Rhizobium sp. N324: one gene and its partner. The protein of the gene in region 1 binds, or shares a complex with, the protein of each later gene. Links are inferred from orthologs where the notes say so. Each region holds a gene or a part of one and is shown on either strand. Other genes may lie near its edges. The genes, in order: accD and AMK05_RS20600.

Region 1 (2,768 bases):
CCTATTTCATGGGCGGCGATCCTGATTACGACACCTCGCTCGGCATCATGAAGGCGCTGCCGGAAGCGGGCTCCGACATCATCGAGCTCGGCATGCCCTTTTCCGATCCGATGGCCGACGGCCCGGCGATCCAGCTCGCCGGCCAGCGGGCGCTGAAAGCCGGCCAGACGCTGAAGAAGACACTGCAGCTGGCGGCCGATTTCCGCAAGACCAACGACGCCACGCCGATCGTCATGATGGGCTACTACAACCCGATCTATATTTACGGCGTCGAGACCTTCCTCGACGACGCGCTCGCTGCCGGCATCGACGGCCTGATCGTCGTCGATCTGCCGCCTGAAATGGACGACGAACTCTGCATCCCGGCGATCCGCAAAGGCATCAATTTCATTCGCCTGGCGACGCCGACGACGGATGAGAAGCGCCTGCCGAAGGTTTTGAAGAACACCTCCGGCTTCGTCTATTACGTCTCGATGAACGGCATCACCGGTTCGGCGCTGCCGGATCCGTCGCTGGTCTCGGGCGCGGTCGAACGCATCAAGCAGCATACCAAGCTGCCCGTCTGCGTCGGCTTCGGCGTCAAGACGGCGGAACATGCCAAGGTCATCGGCGGTTCGGCGGACGGCGTGGTCGTCGGCACCGCCATCGTCAATCAGGTCGCCACCAGCCTGACGAGTGACGGCAAGGCAACCGCCGACACGGTTCAGGCTGTTGCCACGCTGGTGCGCGGCCTTTCCACGGGAACCCGTTCCGCGCGCCTTGTTGCTGCCGAATAGTTTGCCCACATTGGCACCAGTCAGTTAGGAGAATTCGAGTTGAACTGGATCACCAACTACGTTCGCCCGCGGATCAATTCCATGCTGGGCCGTCGCGAAGTGCCGGAGAACCTCTGGATCAAGTGCCCGGAAACCGGCGAGATGGTCTTCCACAAGGATCTGGAAGGCAACAAATGGGTCATTCCGGCCTCCGGCTATCACATGAAGATGCCGGCCAAGGCCCGCCTCGCCGATCTGTTCGACAACGGTGACTATGAATCGCTGCCGCAGCCGAAGGTCGCCCAGGACCCGCTGAAATTCCGCGATTCGAAGAAATATAGCGATCGCCTGCGCGACAGCCGCCTGAAGACCGAGCAGGAAGATACGATCCTTGCCGGGCTCGGAAAGGTGCAGGGGTTGAAACTCGTGGCGGTGGTGCACGAATTCAACTTTATCGGCGGTTCGCTCGGCATGGCCGCCGGCGAGGCGATCGTCAAGGCCTTCGAGCGTGCGACCTCGGAAAAGTGCCCGCTCGTCATGTTCCCCGCTTCCGGCGGCGCACGCATGCAGGAAGGCATCCTGTCGCTGATGCAGCTGCCGCGCACGACGGTTGCCGTCGACCTGCTGAAGGAATCCGGTCAGCCCTATATCGTCGTCCTGACCAACCCCACCACCGGCGGCGTCACGGCTTCCTATGCCATGCTCGGCGATATTCATCTGGCTGAGCCCGGCGCCGAAATCGGCTTTGCCGGCAAGCGCGTCATCGAGCAGACCTTGCGCGAAAAACTGCCCGAAGGCTTCCAGACCTCCGAATATCTGCTGGAACATGGTATGGTGGATATGGTCGTCAAACGCCACGATATCCCGGAAACGCTGGCACGCGTGCTTAAGATCCTGACGAAGAAGCCGGTTTCGGCGGCGAATACCATGAATAGCGGCGCGATCGCTCTGGCGGCGAGCGCCTGATAACCGATAGGGCGGGGTGCCGAATTGATACCCAGAGGCCAAACCGCGGTGAGTGAGGCAGCACAGGAGATCGACAAGCTCATGGGATTGCATCCCAAGGGTTTTGATCTGTCTCTCGACCGCATCATCCGTCTTCTCGATGTGCTCGGCAATCCGCACCGGAAACTGCCGCCGGTGATCCATGTCGCCGGCACAAACGGCAAGGGGTCGGTCACCGCCTTCTGCCGCGCTCTGCTCGAAGCCGGCGGCTACAGCGCTCACGTTCACACCTCGCCACATCTCGTCAATTGGCACGAGCGTTATCGCATCGGTGTGGCGGGCGGGCGCGGGCAGCTTGTCGATGACGCCGTCTTTGCCGAGGCCCTGCGGCGTGTGGCCGATGCCAATGGCGGACAGCACATCACCGTCTTCGAAATCCTGACGGCGGTCACCTTCATCCTGTTTTCCGAACAGCCGGCCGATGCCGCGATCATCGAAGTCGGCCTCGGCGGCCGCTTCGACGCCACCAATGTCATTTCCGATCCGGCCGTCTCGGTGATCATGCCCATTTCGCTGGATCATCAGCCCTATCTCGGCGACAGGGTCGAACTGATCGCCGCCGAAAAGGCCGGCATCATGAAGCCGGGGCTTCCTGTCGTCATCGGCCACCAGGAATATGACGCGGCACTCGACGTGCTGATGTCGACGGCCGAACGGCTGCATTGCCCGAGCGCCGTCTTCGGGCAGGATTTCATGGCGCATGAGGAATATGGCCGGCTCGTCTATCAGGACGAATTCGGTCTTGCCGACCTGCCGTTGCCGCGCCTTCCAGGCCGCCATCAATATGCCAATGCCGCCGCCGCCATCCGCGCCGTCAAGGCGGCGGGTTTCACCGTCACCGAGACGATGATGGAAAAGGCGATGAATTCGGTGGAATGGCCGGGCCGGCTGCAGCGCCTGGGCGAGGGCCGGCTGCTGGCGCATGCGCCCGCCGGCGCCGAGATCTGGATCGATGGCGGGCACAATCCCGGTGCCGGCGAAGTGATCGCCGAAGCCATGGCCAATTTC
Region 2 (8,505 bases), 4.3 Mb from region 1 along the record:
CCCGGAACTCTTCCTCGCCATAGGCGGCGAAAAGTTCGGGGATCGTCATGCGCGACACCCGCTCTATTTCGTGGTCGCTGTCGATGAAGGGAATGCCGAGCTGGCTGGCGACGATGCGTCCGACGGCGGATTTTCCCGCACCCATCAGGCCGACGAGGATCAGATTGCGTGAACCGAGCGCGGCGCGAGCTCTGTCTCTCAGGCTGTCAGCAACGGTCAGCAGTGGTTCACTCATCGGTCCATTCACACTTTGTTTGCAAACCGTATCGACAAATGCAGGTGGAGCGTCAAGTCGCGGACAAGGGAATCATGGCTTGAATAGCGCTTCTTGCACTTGCAGATACGCTTCTTATAACAGAAGCAGAGCATGAAGGAGTTGCCGGATGCCGACCCTGTTCCGTTTTCTGTTCGTCTGCGCGATCCTCGCCGGGACGGTCTACGGAGCGATGTGGGCGCTTGTGACCTTCGTCGAGCCCGAGCCGCGCGACGTGACGATCCGCATTCCGTCCGAGCGGGTCAATCCGCCGGCGACGGGCGCGATCAGCACGACCAGGAAGTGACCGGCATGGTGGATCTGAGCCGCGTCCATGTGGAATCCTTCCTGGAGATGATGAGCGCCGAGCGCGGTGCGGCCGCCAACACGCTGCAATCCTACGAACGCGATCTCGACGATGTCCATTCGTTCCTGACCGGGCGCAGCGTGCGGCTGACCGAAGCCGCCTCCGCCGATCTTTCCGCCTATCTCGCCTCGCTCGCCCAAAAAGGTTTCAAACCCTCTTCCCAGGCGCGCCGGCTTGCCGCCATGCGGCAATTCTACAAGTTCCTCTATGCCGAGGGCCTGAGGACCGACGATCCCACCGGCATTCTCGACGCCCCGAAAAAAGGCCGTCCGCTGCCGAAGACGATGGGCGTCGAGGAAGTCGGCAAGCTGCTTTCACAAGCCGAAGCCGAGGCGGGAGATGCAGCGCCCGGCCAGTTGCAGCGGCTGCGCATGCTGGCGCTGCTGGAACTGCTCTATGCCACCGGCATGCGCGTCAGCGAACTGGTTTCGCTTCCCGCCCGCGTGCTCGATCAGGAAGGCCGCTTCCTGATGATCCGCGGCAAGGGCAACAAGGAGCGGCTGGTGCCGCTGTCGCAATCGGCGATAGCGGCGCTGAAAGCCTATGGGCGCCTGCTGGCAGCGGAAAATGCTGCGGCCAAGGCCCCGCAGGAAAGCCCATGGCTGTTTCCGGCCGCCTCGAAGGAGGGCTATCTGCCGCGCCAGGTTTTCGCCCGCGACCTCAAGAACCTGGCGATCCGCGCCGGCCTGACGCCGTCGATGATCTCGCCGCATGTGATGCGCCACGCCTTTGCCAGCCACCTGCTGGCCAATGGCGCCGATCTGCGCGTCGTGCAGGAACTCCTCGGCCATTCGGACATTTCGACCACACAGATCTACACGCATGTGCTCGAAGAGAGGCTGCAGCAGCTTGTCCAGACGCATCACCCCCTTGCCAAACAGGCGAAAAAGCACGAATAGGACCGGCGACAAAGGGCGGAGCCAGGAAAACGCCCCGGGCACAAGGAACGGAAACGCACCTCATGCACAATTATCTCGACTTCGAAAAGCCGATCTCCGACCTCGAAGGCAAGATCATCGAGCTGAAGAAGCTCGCATCGGAAGACGAGAGCATCGACACCACCGATGAAATCGGCAGGCTGGAGGTTCGCGTCCGTGAGGCGATCCTCGAAATCTATTCCAAGCTCAATCCCTGGCAGAAGACCCAGGTCGCCCGCCATCCGCAGCGCCCGCATTTCGTCGACTACGCCAAGACGCTGTTCCAGGAATTCACGCCGCTCGCCGGCGACCGCAAATTTTCCGAGGATGCGGCGATCCAGGCCGGCCTTGCCCGCTTCCGCGGCCAGCCCGTGGCCGTCGTCGGCCAGGAAAAGGGCAACGACACCAAGACCCGCCTGAAGCACAATTTCGGCAGCCCCCGGCCGGAAGGCTACCGCAAGGCGATCCGCATTCTCGAAATGGCCGATCGTTTCGGCCTGCCGGTGATTTCGCTGGTGGATACGGCGGGCGCCTATCCCGGCGTCGGCGCCGAAGAGCGCGGCCAGGCCGAGGCGATCGCCCGCTCGACGGAAATGTGCCTCGGCGTCAAGGTTCCGCTGGTTTCCGTCGTCATCGGCGAGGGCGGCTCCGGTGGCGCGATCGCGATTGCCACCGGCAACAAGGTCTATATGCTCGAGCATTCGATCTACAGCGTGATCTCGCCGGAAGGCGCCGCCTCCATCCTCTGGCGCGATTCCACCCGCGCCCGGGAGGCGGCGACCAATATGAAGATCACCGCCGAAGACCTGAAAGCGCTCGGCGTCATCGACGGCATCATTTCCGAGCCGCTCGGCGGCGCGCATCGCGATCCCGACAGCGTCATCGCCGCGACCGGCGACATGATCGCCAATGCGCTCGGCGAAATGGCCTCGCGTTCGGGCGAACAGCTGCGCAACGAGCGGCGCCAGAAGTTCCTCAATATGGGCCGCAATCTTTAGAACAGGATGATTTTAGGCCCGGTTGGCCTAAAATCTGAATCCTGTTCTACATTAAAGAGTTGGAGCATGATGTCGTCCGAAAACCGCGCACACTTTTCGGCATCATGCTCTAAAGCCGCGGAAAAGCGCTGATACTTTTCGGCATCATGTCCGAGACAAATTCGGCTTTCACCGATTGGGGCCAAATCTTGGCCACATTGATATTATCTGTAGCATTCGCGCTTGCGGGGATGTTCAGGGCACGTCATAGGCTGGTAAGGATTTATAAAGTATAAGCCGCCTATGATTCCGTCTGATGCCCGAACTCCATAGGCGGACCGGGTCGCATTATCTTTATGGGCTATTTGGATGCGCATACGTTATTTTGCCTATGTTTCCCTCATGGCGCTGGCTCTGACCGGCTGCAATGACGCGTTGGAAACCGCGCAGGTCGATCTCTCCAAGGTCAAGAACAAGGTCGAGCAGCCGCTTCCTGCCCATATCCTTACCGCCATGTCCGCCAAGGGCATGGACCGCAACTCGCCGATCATGATCCGCATCTTCAAGGAGGAAGGTGCCATGGAGATCTGGAAGGCGAAGACCGACAACCGTTTCGACAAGATCGCCGACTACAAGATCTGCGCCTGGTCCGGCCGTCTCGGCCCGAAGGTCAAGACCGGCGACCGGCAGGCGCCGGAAGGTTTCTACGACCTGACGCGCGCCAACCTGAACCCCAATTCCAAATATTATCTGGCGATCAACACCGGCTTCCCGAACCGCTACGACGCGGCGAACGGCCGCACCGGCTCCGATCTGATGATCCATGGCGCCTGCTCGTCCTCCGGCTGCTATTCGATGACCGACCAGCAGGTGCTTGAAATTTACGCCTTTGCCCGCGACGCCTTCAAGGGCGGCCAGGCGACCGTGCAACTGCAGGCCTTCCCCTTCCGCATGACGGCGGAAAACATGGTCAAGCATCGCCTCGACAGCAATTACGACTTCTGGAAGATGCTGAAGGTCGGCTACGACAATTTCGAAGTGACGAAGCGCCCGCCCGAGGTGGCCGTCTGCGAGAAGAAATACGTCTTCAACCAGCAGGTAACCGATGGCGGCGCCTTCAATGCCGCCGGCAAATGCCCTGCCATGTCGACGCCGCCGGCGCTGACGGCCGCCCTTGCCTCCTACGGCAAGACCTATGATGCCGACTACGCCAAGGCGATGAGCAAATTCGACGGCATGGCCTGGTACGATCCGTCCGAAGCCGAGCGCAAGGCCGTGGTCGCCAAAACGCGCAAGGGCCGCGAACTCGCTTATGCCCCGACTGGCACCTCGCTCGAAGCCGGCCGCATGGTCAAGGTCGCCGAACTCGAAGACCTGATGGCCAAGCGCACCGCCCAGGGCCTTACCGCCAAATCAGCGCCGGGCGCCACGCCTGCAGCCGCTGCCCAGCCGCAGGCGCAGGCCCAGCCAATGGCAGTCGCCGCCGCGACGCCCGTGGCCGTGCCGGTGCCGATGCCGAATCCGCTGGCCTATATGGCGCCCGAACCGCAGGAAACCGCTGAGGCCGCGGCAAAGAAGCCGTTCTGGAAATTCTGGGCGCGGAACTGAACGGCTTGGACCCCGTTCTCTACGATCTTCGCGGCCTGAAATGCCCCTTCCCCGTGATCAAGACACGCAAAAAGCTTGCCGCCATGGCAAGCGGCACGTTCATCCGCGTCGACACCACCGATCCGCTGGCGGTGATCGACATGCCGCATTTCTGCAATGAGGACGGCCACGAACTGGTCGAGACCGAAAAGACCGAAACCGGCCACCGCTTCCTGATCCGCAAGCGCTGAGCAATTCCGCAAAAGGTGCGAAGCAGTTCTTGCTCTAAATCCGCATACCTGGAATGGCGAGCGGATTGTCGGATAGCGCCGCCCGATCCGGCATGTCGATGCGCGGCTTGCCGAGGAAGGCGTCGAACAAATCCTTGACGAAGGCTTCCGGCAGATCCTTGGTGATCAGCACCATGCGCGTGCGCCGGTCTTTCGGGTCCGGCCAGGCGGCAAGCCGCACCGGCGGATGGAAGATGCTTTGCACCCCATGCAGCACCAGCGGCCGGTCCGGCCGATCGGAGACGGACACGATCGCCTTCATCCGGAGCAGCTTCTCGCCATGGGCCGAGCGCAGGAGATCGATGAACATGTCGAGCGCCATCGGATCGATCGGCTTCTCCTCGATAATCGAGAAGGAGCGGATCGAGGCATCGTGACGGTTGACGTCGTGCGGGTCCTGATGCGCATGATCGCCATCATGATCATGGTGGTGATGATCATGATGGTGGTGGCCGTGGTGATCCCCACCCTGGTTATGGGCGTGGCCGTGGTCGTGATCTCCATCACGACCGTGGTTGTGATCGTGATGTGCCTCGTGCGCATCCTCGTCCTGCAGCCAGCGGCCGACATCGGCAATCTTCGTCGCCGGATCGTAGAGCCCGTTGACCAGCACCGCGGCGCTGCCGGCCTCAGTGCTGTCGGCATCCATCATCGCGGCCCGCGGATTGAGCGCCCGCAGGCGCTTTTCCAGCTCGTCGGTTGCCTCGGCCATCGCCTTCTTCGAGACGATCAGCCGGTCGGCGACCGCCGCCTGCTTGCGTGCTTCCTCGTGATTGTCGAGGGTTTGCAGCCCGTTCACCGCATCGACAACGGTCACGACACCATCGAGTTCGAAATTTTGGGCGATGACCGGATTGCCCATGATCGCCTGCATGACCGGGGCGGGATCGGCAAGGCCGGTCGTTTCGATAACGACGCGCTTCACTGGCTTGACGCGGCCCGTCTGCACGGCATCCATCAGATTTGCCAGCGTATCCACCAGCTCGCCGCGCACGGTGCAGCAGAGGCAGCCGTCTGACAGCTCGATAATCGAATCGCCGGAGCTTTCGACCAGGAGATGATCGATGCCGACATCGCCGAATTCATTGATGATGACGGCCGCATCCTTCATTGCGGGATCTTTGAGGATGCGGTTGAGCAGCGTCGATTTGCCGGCACCGAGAAAGCCGGTCAGGATAGTGACCGGAATCCTGTCGTTGAGCGCGCTCATGTCGTTCGACCTTGAAATATGATCTTAGAAAGATGTCGGGCGCGGCATCGGCACCGGCACGTTGGCGATGCCTCCGGCCGTATCGCCGGTCGCCACTTTTTCCGGCTGCTGCGCCGGCTGCGGATCCTGACCGGGAATGAGGCCGGCAAAGACGAACCGCGGATCGTGGTCCATTTCCAGGATATAGGGCGACTGCACCTTCATGCGGCCGACTTCGTCGCGCGTTTCGCTGCGTATCTTGGCGCCCTTGGCGCTGCAGATGTCGGCGGAGATGTCGGTCACCTGGTCCTGTCCCTGCCCGTAGGGCCGCAGCGAACCGAGCGTCTCATTGCCGGGAAACTGCGCGGTGAAACCTTTCTGCAGAAGGTTCGCCGTCGCATCGGCGCGCGCCGCCAGGCTGTCGGTGCCGAGCACGACCGAGACGATGGTGCGGCCGTTGCGGGTCGCCGAACCGATCTGGTTGAAGCCCGAGGCACAGATGAAGCCGGTCTTCATGCCGTCGGCGCCGGCGAAGCGGCCGATCAGCATGTTGAGGCTCGGCACGTTCTGCTGGCCGTTGGTGAAACCCTCAAGCGCGAAATAAGAGGCATATTGCGGAAAATCGCGGCGCAGCGCCACGGTCAGCACGGCAAGATCGCGCGCCGTCGTATACTGCCCCTTGCCCGGCAGGCCGTTCGGATTGACGAAATGCGAATCCGTCATGCCGAGCTTCAGCGCCTCGCCGTTCATCCGCGTCACGAAGCCTTCCTGCGTGCCGCCGATGGCTTCGGCGACCGCGACGGCAATGTCGTTGGCCGATTTCACCATCAGGATCTTCAGCGCGCTATCGAGCGTCAGCTTCTGGCCCGGCTTGAAATACATCTTGGCGGCCGGCTGCGCGGCGGCGCGCTTGCTCATGACGACAGGCGTATCGAGGCTGATCTGGCCGGCGCGGATGGCGTCGAACACGGTGTAGACGGTCATCAGCTTGGTAAGCGAGGCCGGATACCACTTGCGGAAGGCTTCTTCATGCTCGAGCACGCGGCCGGTCTGCACATCGACGAGAATATGCGGATTGGCCTGGGCAAGGGGAATCGCGGCAAGAAAACCGGCAGTCGCAGCGACCACGAAACGCAACGGCCGCAAAACGGCAAACAAACGGAAGTGGCTCGTCGACACAGTTCGTCCTTCGGATATCAGGAAAATCTCGAAACCTTCCCCTATTTAGCCTATATGGCTATGACATGGCAAAGGTCATTGACTAAGTAATTTCCACAGGCTCACGCCCCAGCCTCCTCACCCCCCGCCTCACGCCCTTGTGATGCGATGAAAGACTGCCGGGATTTCATAACAGGAACGCCAACATGCCGATTTTGAACAGAGCCGCCGAATTGCAGGACGAAGTCGCCGAGTGGCGCCGCCATATTCACGCCCGGCCCGAGCTCCTCTTCGCGGTTGAGAACACGGCCGCCTTCGTCGCTGAAAAACTCAAGGAATTCGGCGTCGACGAGATCGTCACCGGCATTGGCCGCACCGGCGTCGTCGGCCTGATCAGAGGCAAGGGCGAGGGCCGCCGCACTGTCGGCCTGCGCGCCGACATGGACGCCCTGCCGCTGACCGAAATATCAGGCAAGCCCTGGGCCTCGAAGACGCCGGGCAAGATGCATGCCTGCGGCCATGACGGCCACACCGCCATGCTGCTCGGCGCCGCGAAATACCTGGCCGAGACGCGCAACTTCAACGGCAACATCGCCGTCATCTTCCAGCCCGCCGAAGAAGGCGGCGGCGGCGGCAACCTGATGGTCAAGGACGGCATGATGGAGCGCTTCGGCATCGAAGAGGTCTACGGCATGCACAATCTGCCGGGCCTGCCGGTGGGACAGTTCGCCACCCGCAAGGGCGCGATCATGGCGGCGACCGACGAATTCACCGTCACCATCAAGGGCCGCGGCGGCCACGCCGCCCAGCCGCACCGGACGATCGACCCGATCGCCATCGGCGCCCAGATCGTCGCCAACCTGCAGATGATCGCCTCGCGCACCGCCGATCCGATCAGCTCGGTCGTCGTCTCGGTGACCAAGTTCAATGCCGGTTTCGCCCATAATGTCATCCCGAACGATGCGACCTTCGCCGGCACGGTGCGCACCCTCGACCCGGAGGTGCGCACGCTTGCCGAGACGCGGTTCCGCCAGATCGTCGAGGGCATCTCCGCCGCCCACGGCGCCGAGGCCGAGATCGGCTTCAACCGCAATTACCCCGTCACCATCAACCATCCCGATGAAACCGAGCATGCGGTCGCCACCGCCAGCGCCATTGCCGGCGAGGGCAACGTCAACGCCGAGATCGACCCGATGATGGGCGGCGAGGATTTCTCCTACATGCTGAACGCCCGCCCCGGCGCCTTCATCTTCATCGGCAACGGCGACAGCGCCGGCCTGCACAATCCGGCCTACGACTTCAACGACGACGCCATCGCCCACGGCATCTCCTACTGGGTCCGCCTGGCCGAACAACGCCTGGGCGCCTGACAACAATTAAGGCTTGGCTTCGCGCCAAGCCTTTTGTATGCATGGCTTCAGTGGTCCCGTAGCTCAGCAGGATAGAGCACCAGATTCCTAATCTGGGGGTCACGCGTTCGAATCGCGTCGGGATCACCATTTTTTCAATTGCTTAAGGCCAGCGCAAAGCTTGCAGAGTGCCATGGAGATGCGCGGCCAAGACAATAGGCCGAATACAGTCGCAAGACATTCAATCCCGAATGGAACGGAGTAAGCATCGACCCAAACAAGCCAAGTATCCAAGCTGATCTTCTGGGTATCGTGGCAAATGCCGGGAGAATGGTCATAACGAGCGAGCAAGATGATGGATGAGCCGACTCCGGAGGAACTGAAGCGCATTTTGACGCGACAAGAGCTGCACGAGCTG

What was found.
Region 2: the proteins of accD (region 1) and AMK05_RS20600 are in contact, whole or in part, in a solved structure (PDB 8UXZ), measured with the Escherichia coli proteins. The link is inferred for Rhizobium sp. N324 from one-to-one orthologs.

What each region holds. Positions count from the first base shown.
Region 1 is NZ_CP013630.1:17,840-20,607, forward strand. It holds accD (acetyl-CoA carboxylase, carboxyltransferase subunit beta), read left to right. Parts: upstream 1-815; coding sequence 816-1,721; downstream 1,722-2,768. Other genes in the region: trpA (tryptophan synthase subunit alpha), read left to right, coding at 1-776; AMK05_RS00120 (bifunctional folylpolyglutamate synthase/dihydrofolate synthase), read left to right, coding at 1,746-2,768.
Region 2 is NZ_CP013630.1:4,278,173-4,286,677, forward strand. Bases 726-3,558 are described here. They hold AMK05_RS20600 (acetyl-CoA carboxylase carboxyltransferase subunit alpha), read left to right. Parts: upstream 726-1,581; coding sequence 1,582-2,535; downstream 2,536-3,558. Other genes in these bases: xerD (site-specific tyrosine recombinase XerD), read left to right, coding at 726-1,519; AMK05_RS20605 (L,D-transpeptidase family protein), read left to right, coding at 2,884-3,558. Also shown: AMK05_RS20590 (shikimate kinase), read right to left, coding at 1-235; AMK05_RS35300 (hypothetical protein), read left to right, coding at 384-560; more of xerD, read left to right, coding at 566-725; more of AMK05_RS20605, read left to right, coding at 3,559-4,122; AMK05_RS20610 (sulfurtransferase TusA family protein), read left to right, coding at 4,128-4,352; AMK05_RS20615 (CobW family GTP-binding protein), read right to left, coding at 4,387-5,601; AMK05_RS20620 (D-alanyl-D-alanine carboxypeptidase family protein), read right to left, coding at 5,626-6,759; AMK05_RS20625 (M20 aminoacylase family protein), read left to right, coding at 6,945-8,108; AMK05_RS35305 (hypothetical protein), read left to right, coding at 8,440-8,505. UniProt on the Escherichia coli protein: Component of the acetyl coenzyme A carboxylase (ACC) complex. First, biotin carboxylase catalyzes the carboxylation of biotin on its carrier protein (BCCP) and then the CO(2) group is transferred by the carboxyltransferase to acetyl-CoA to form malonyl-CoA.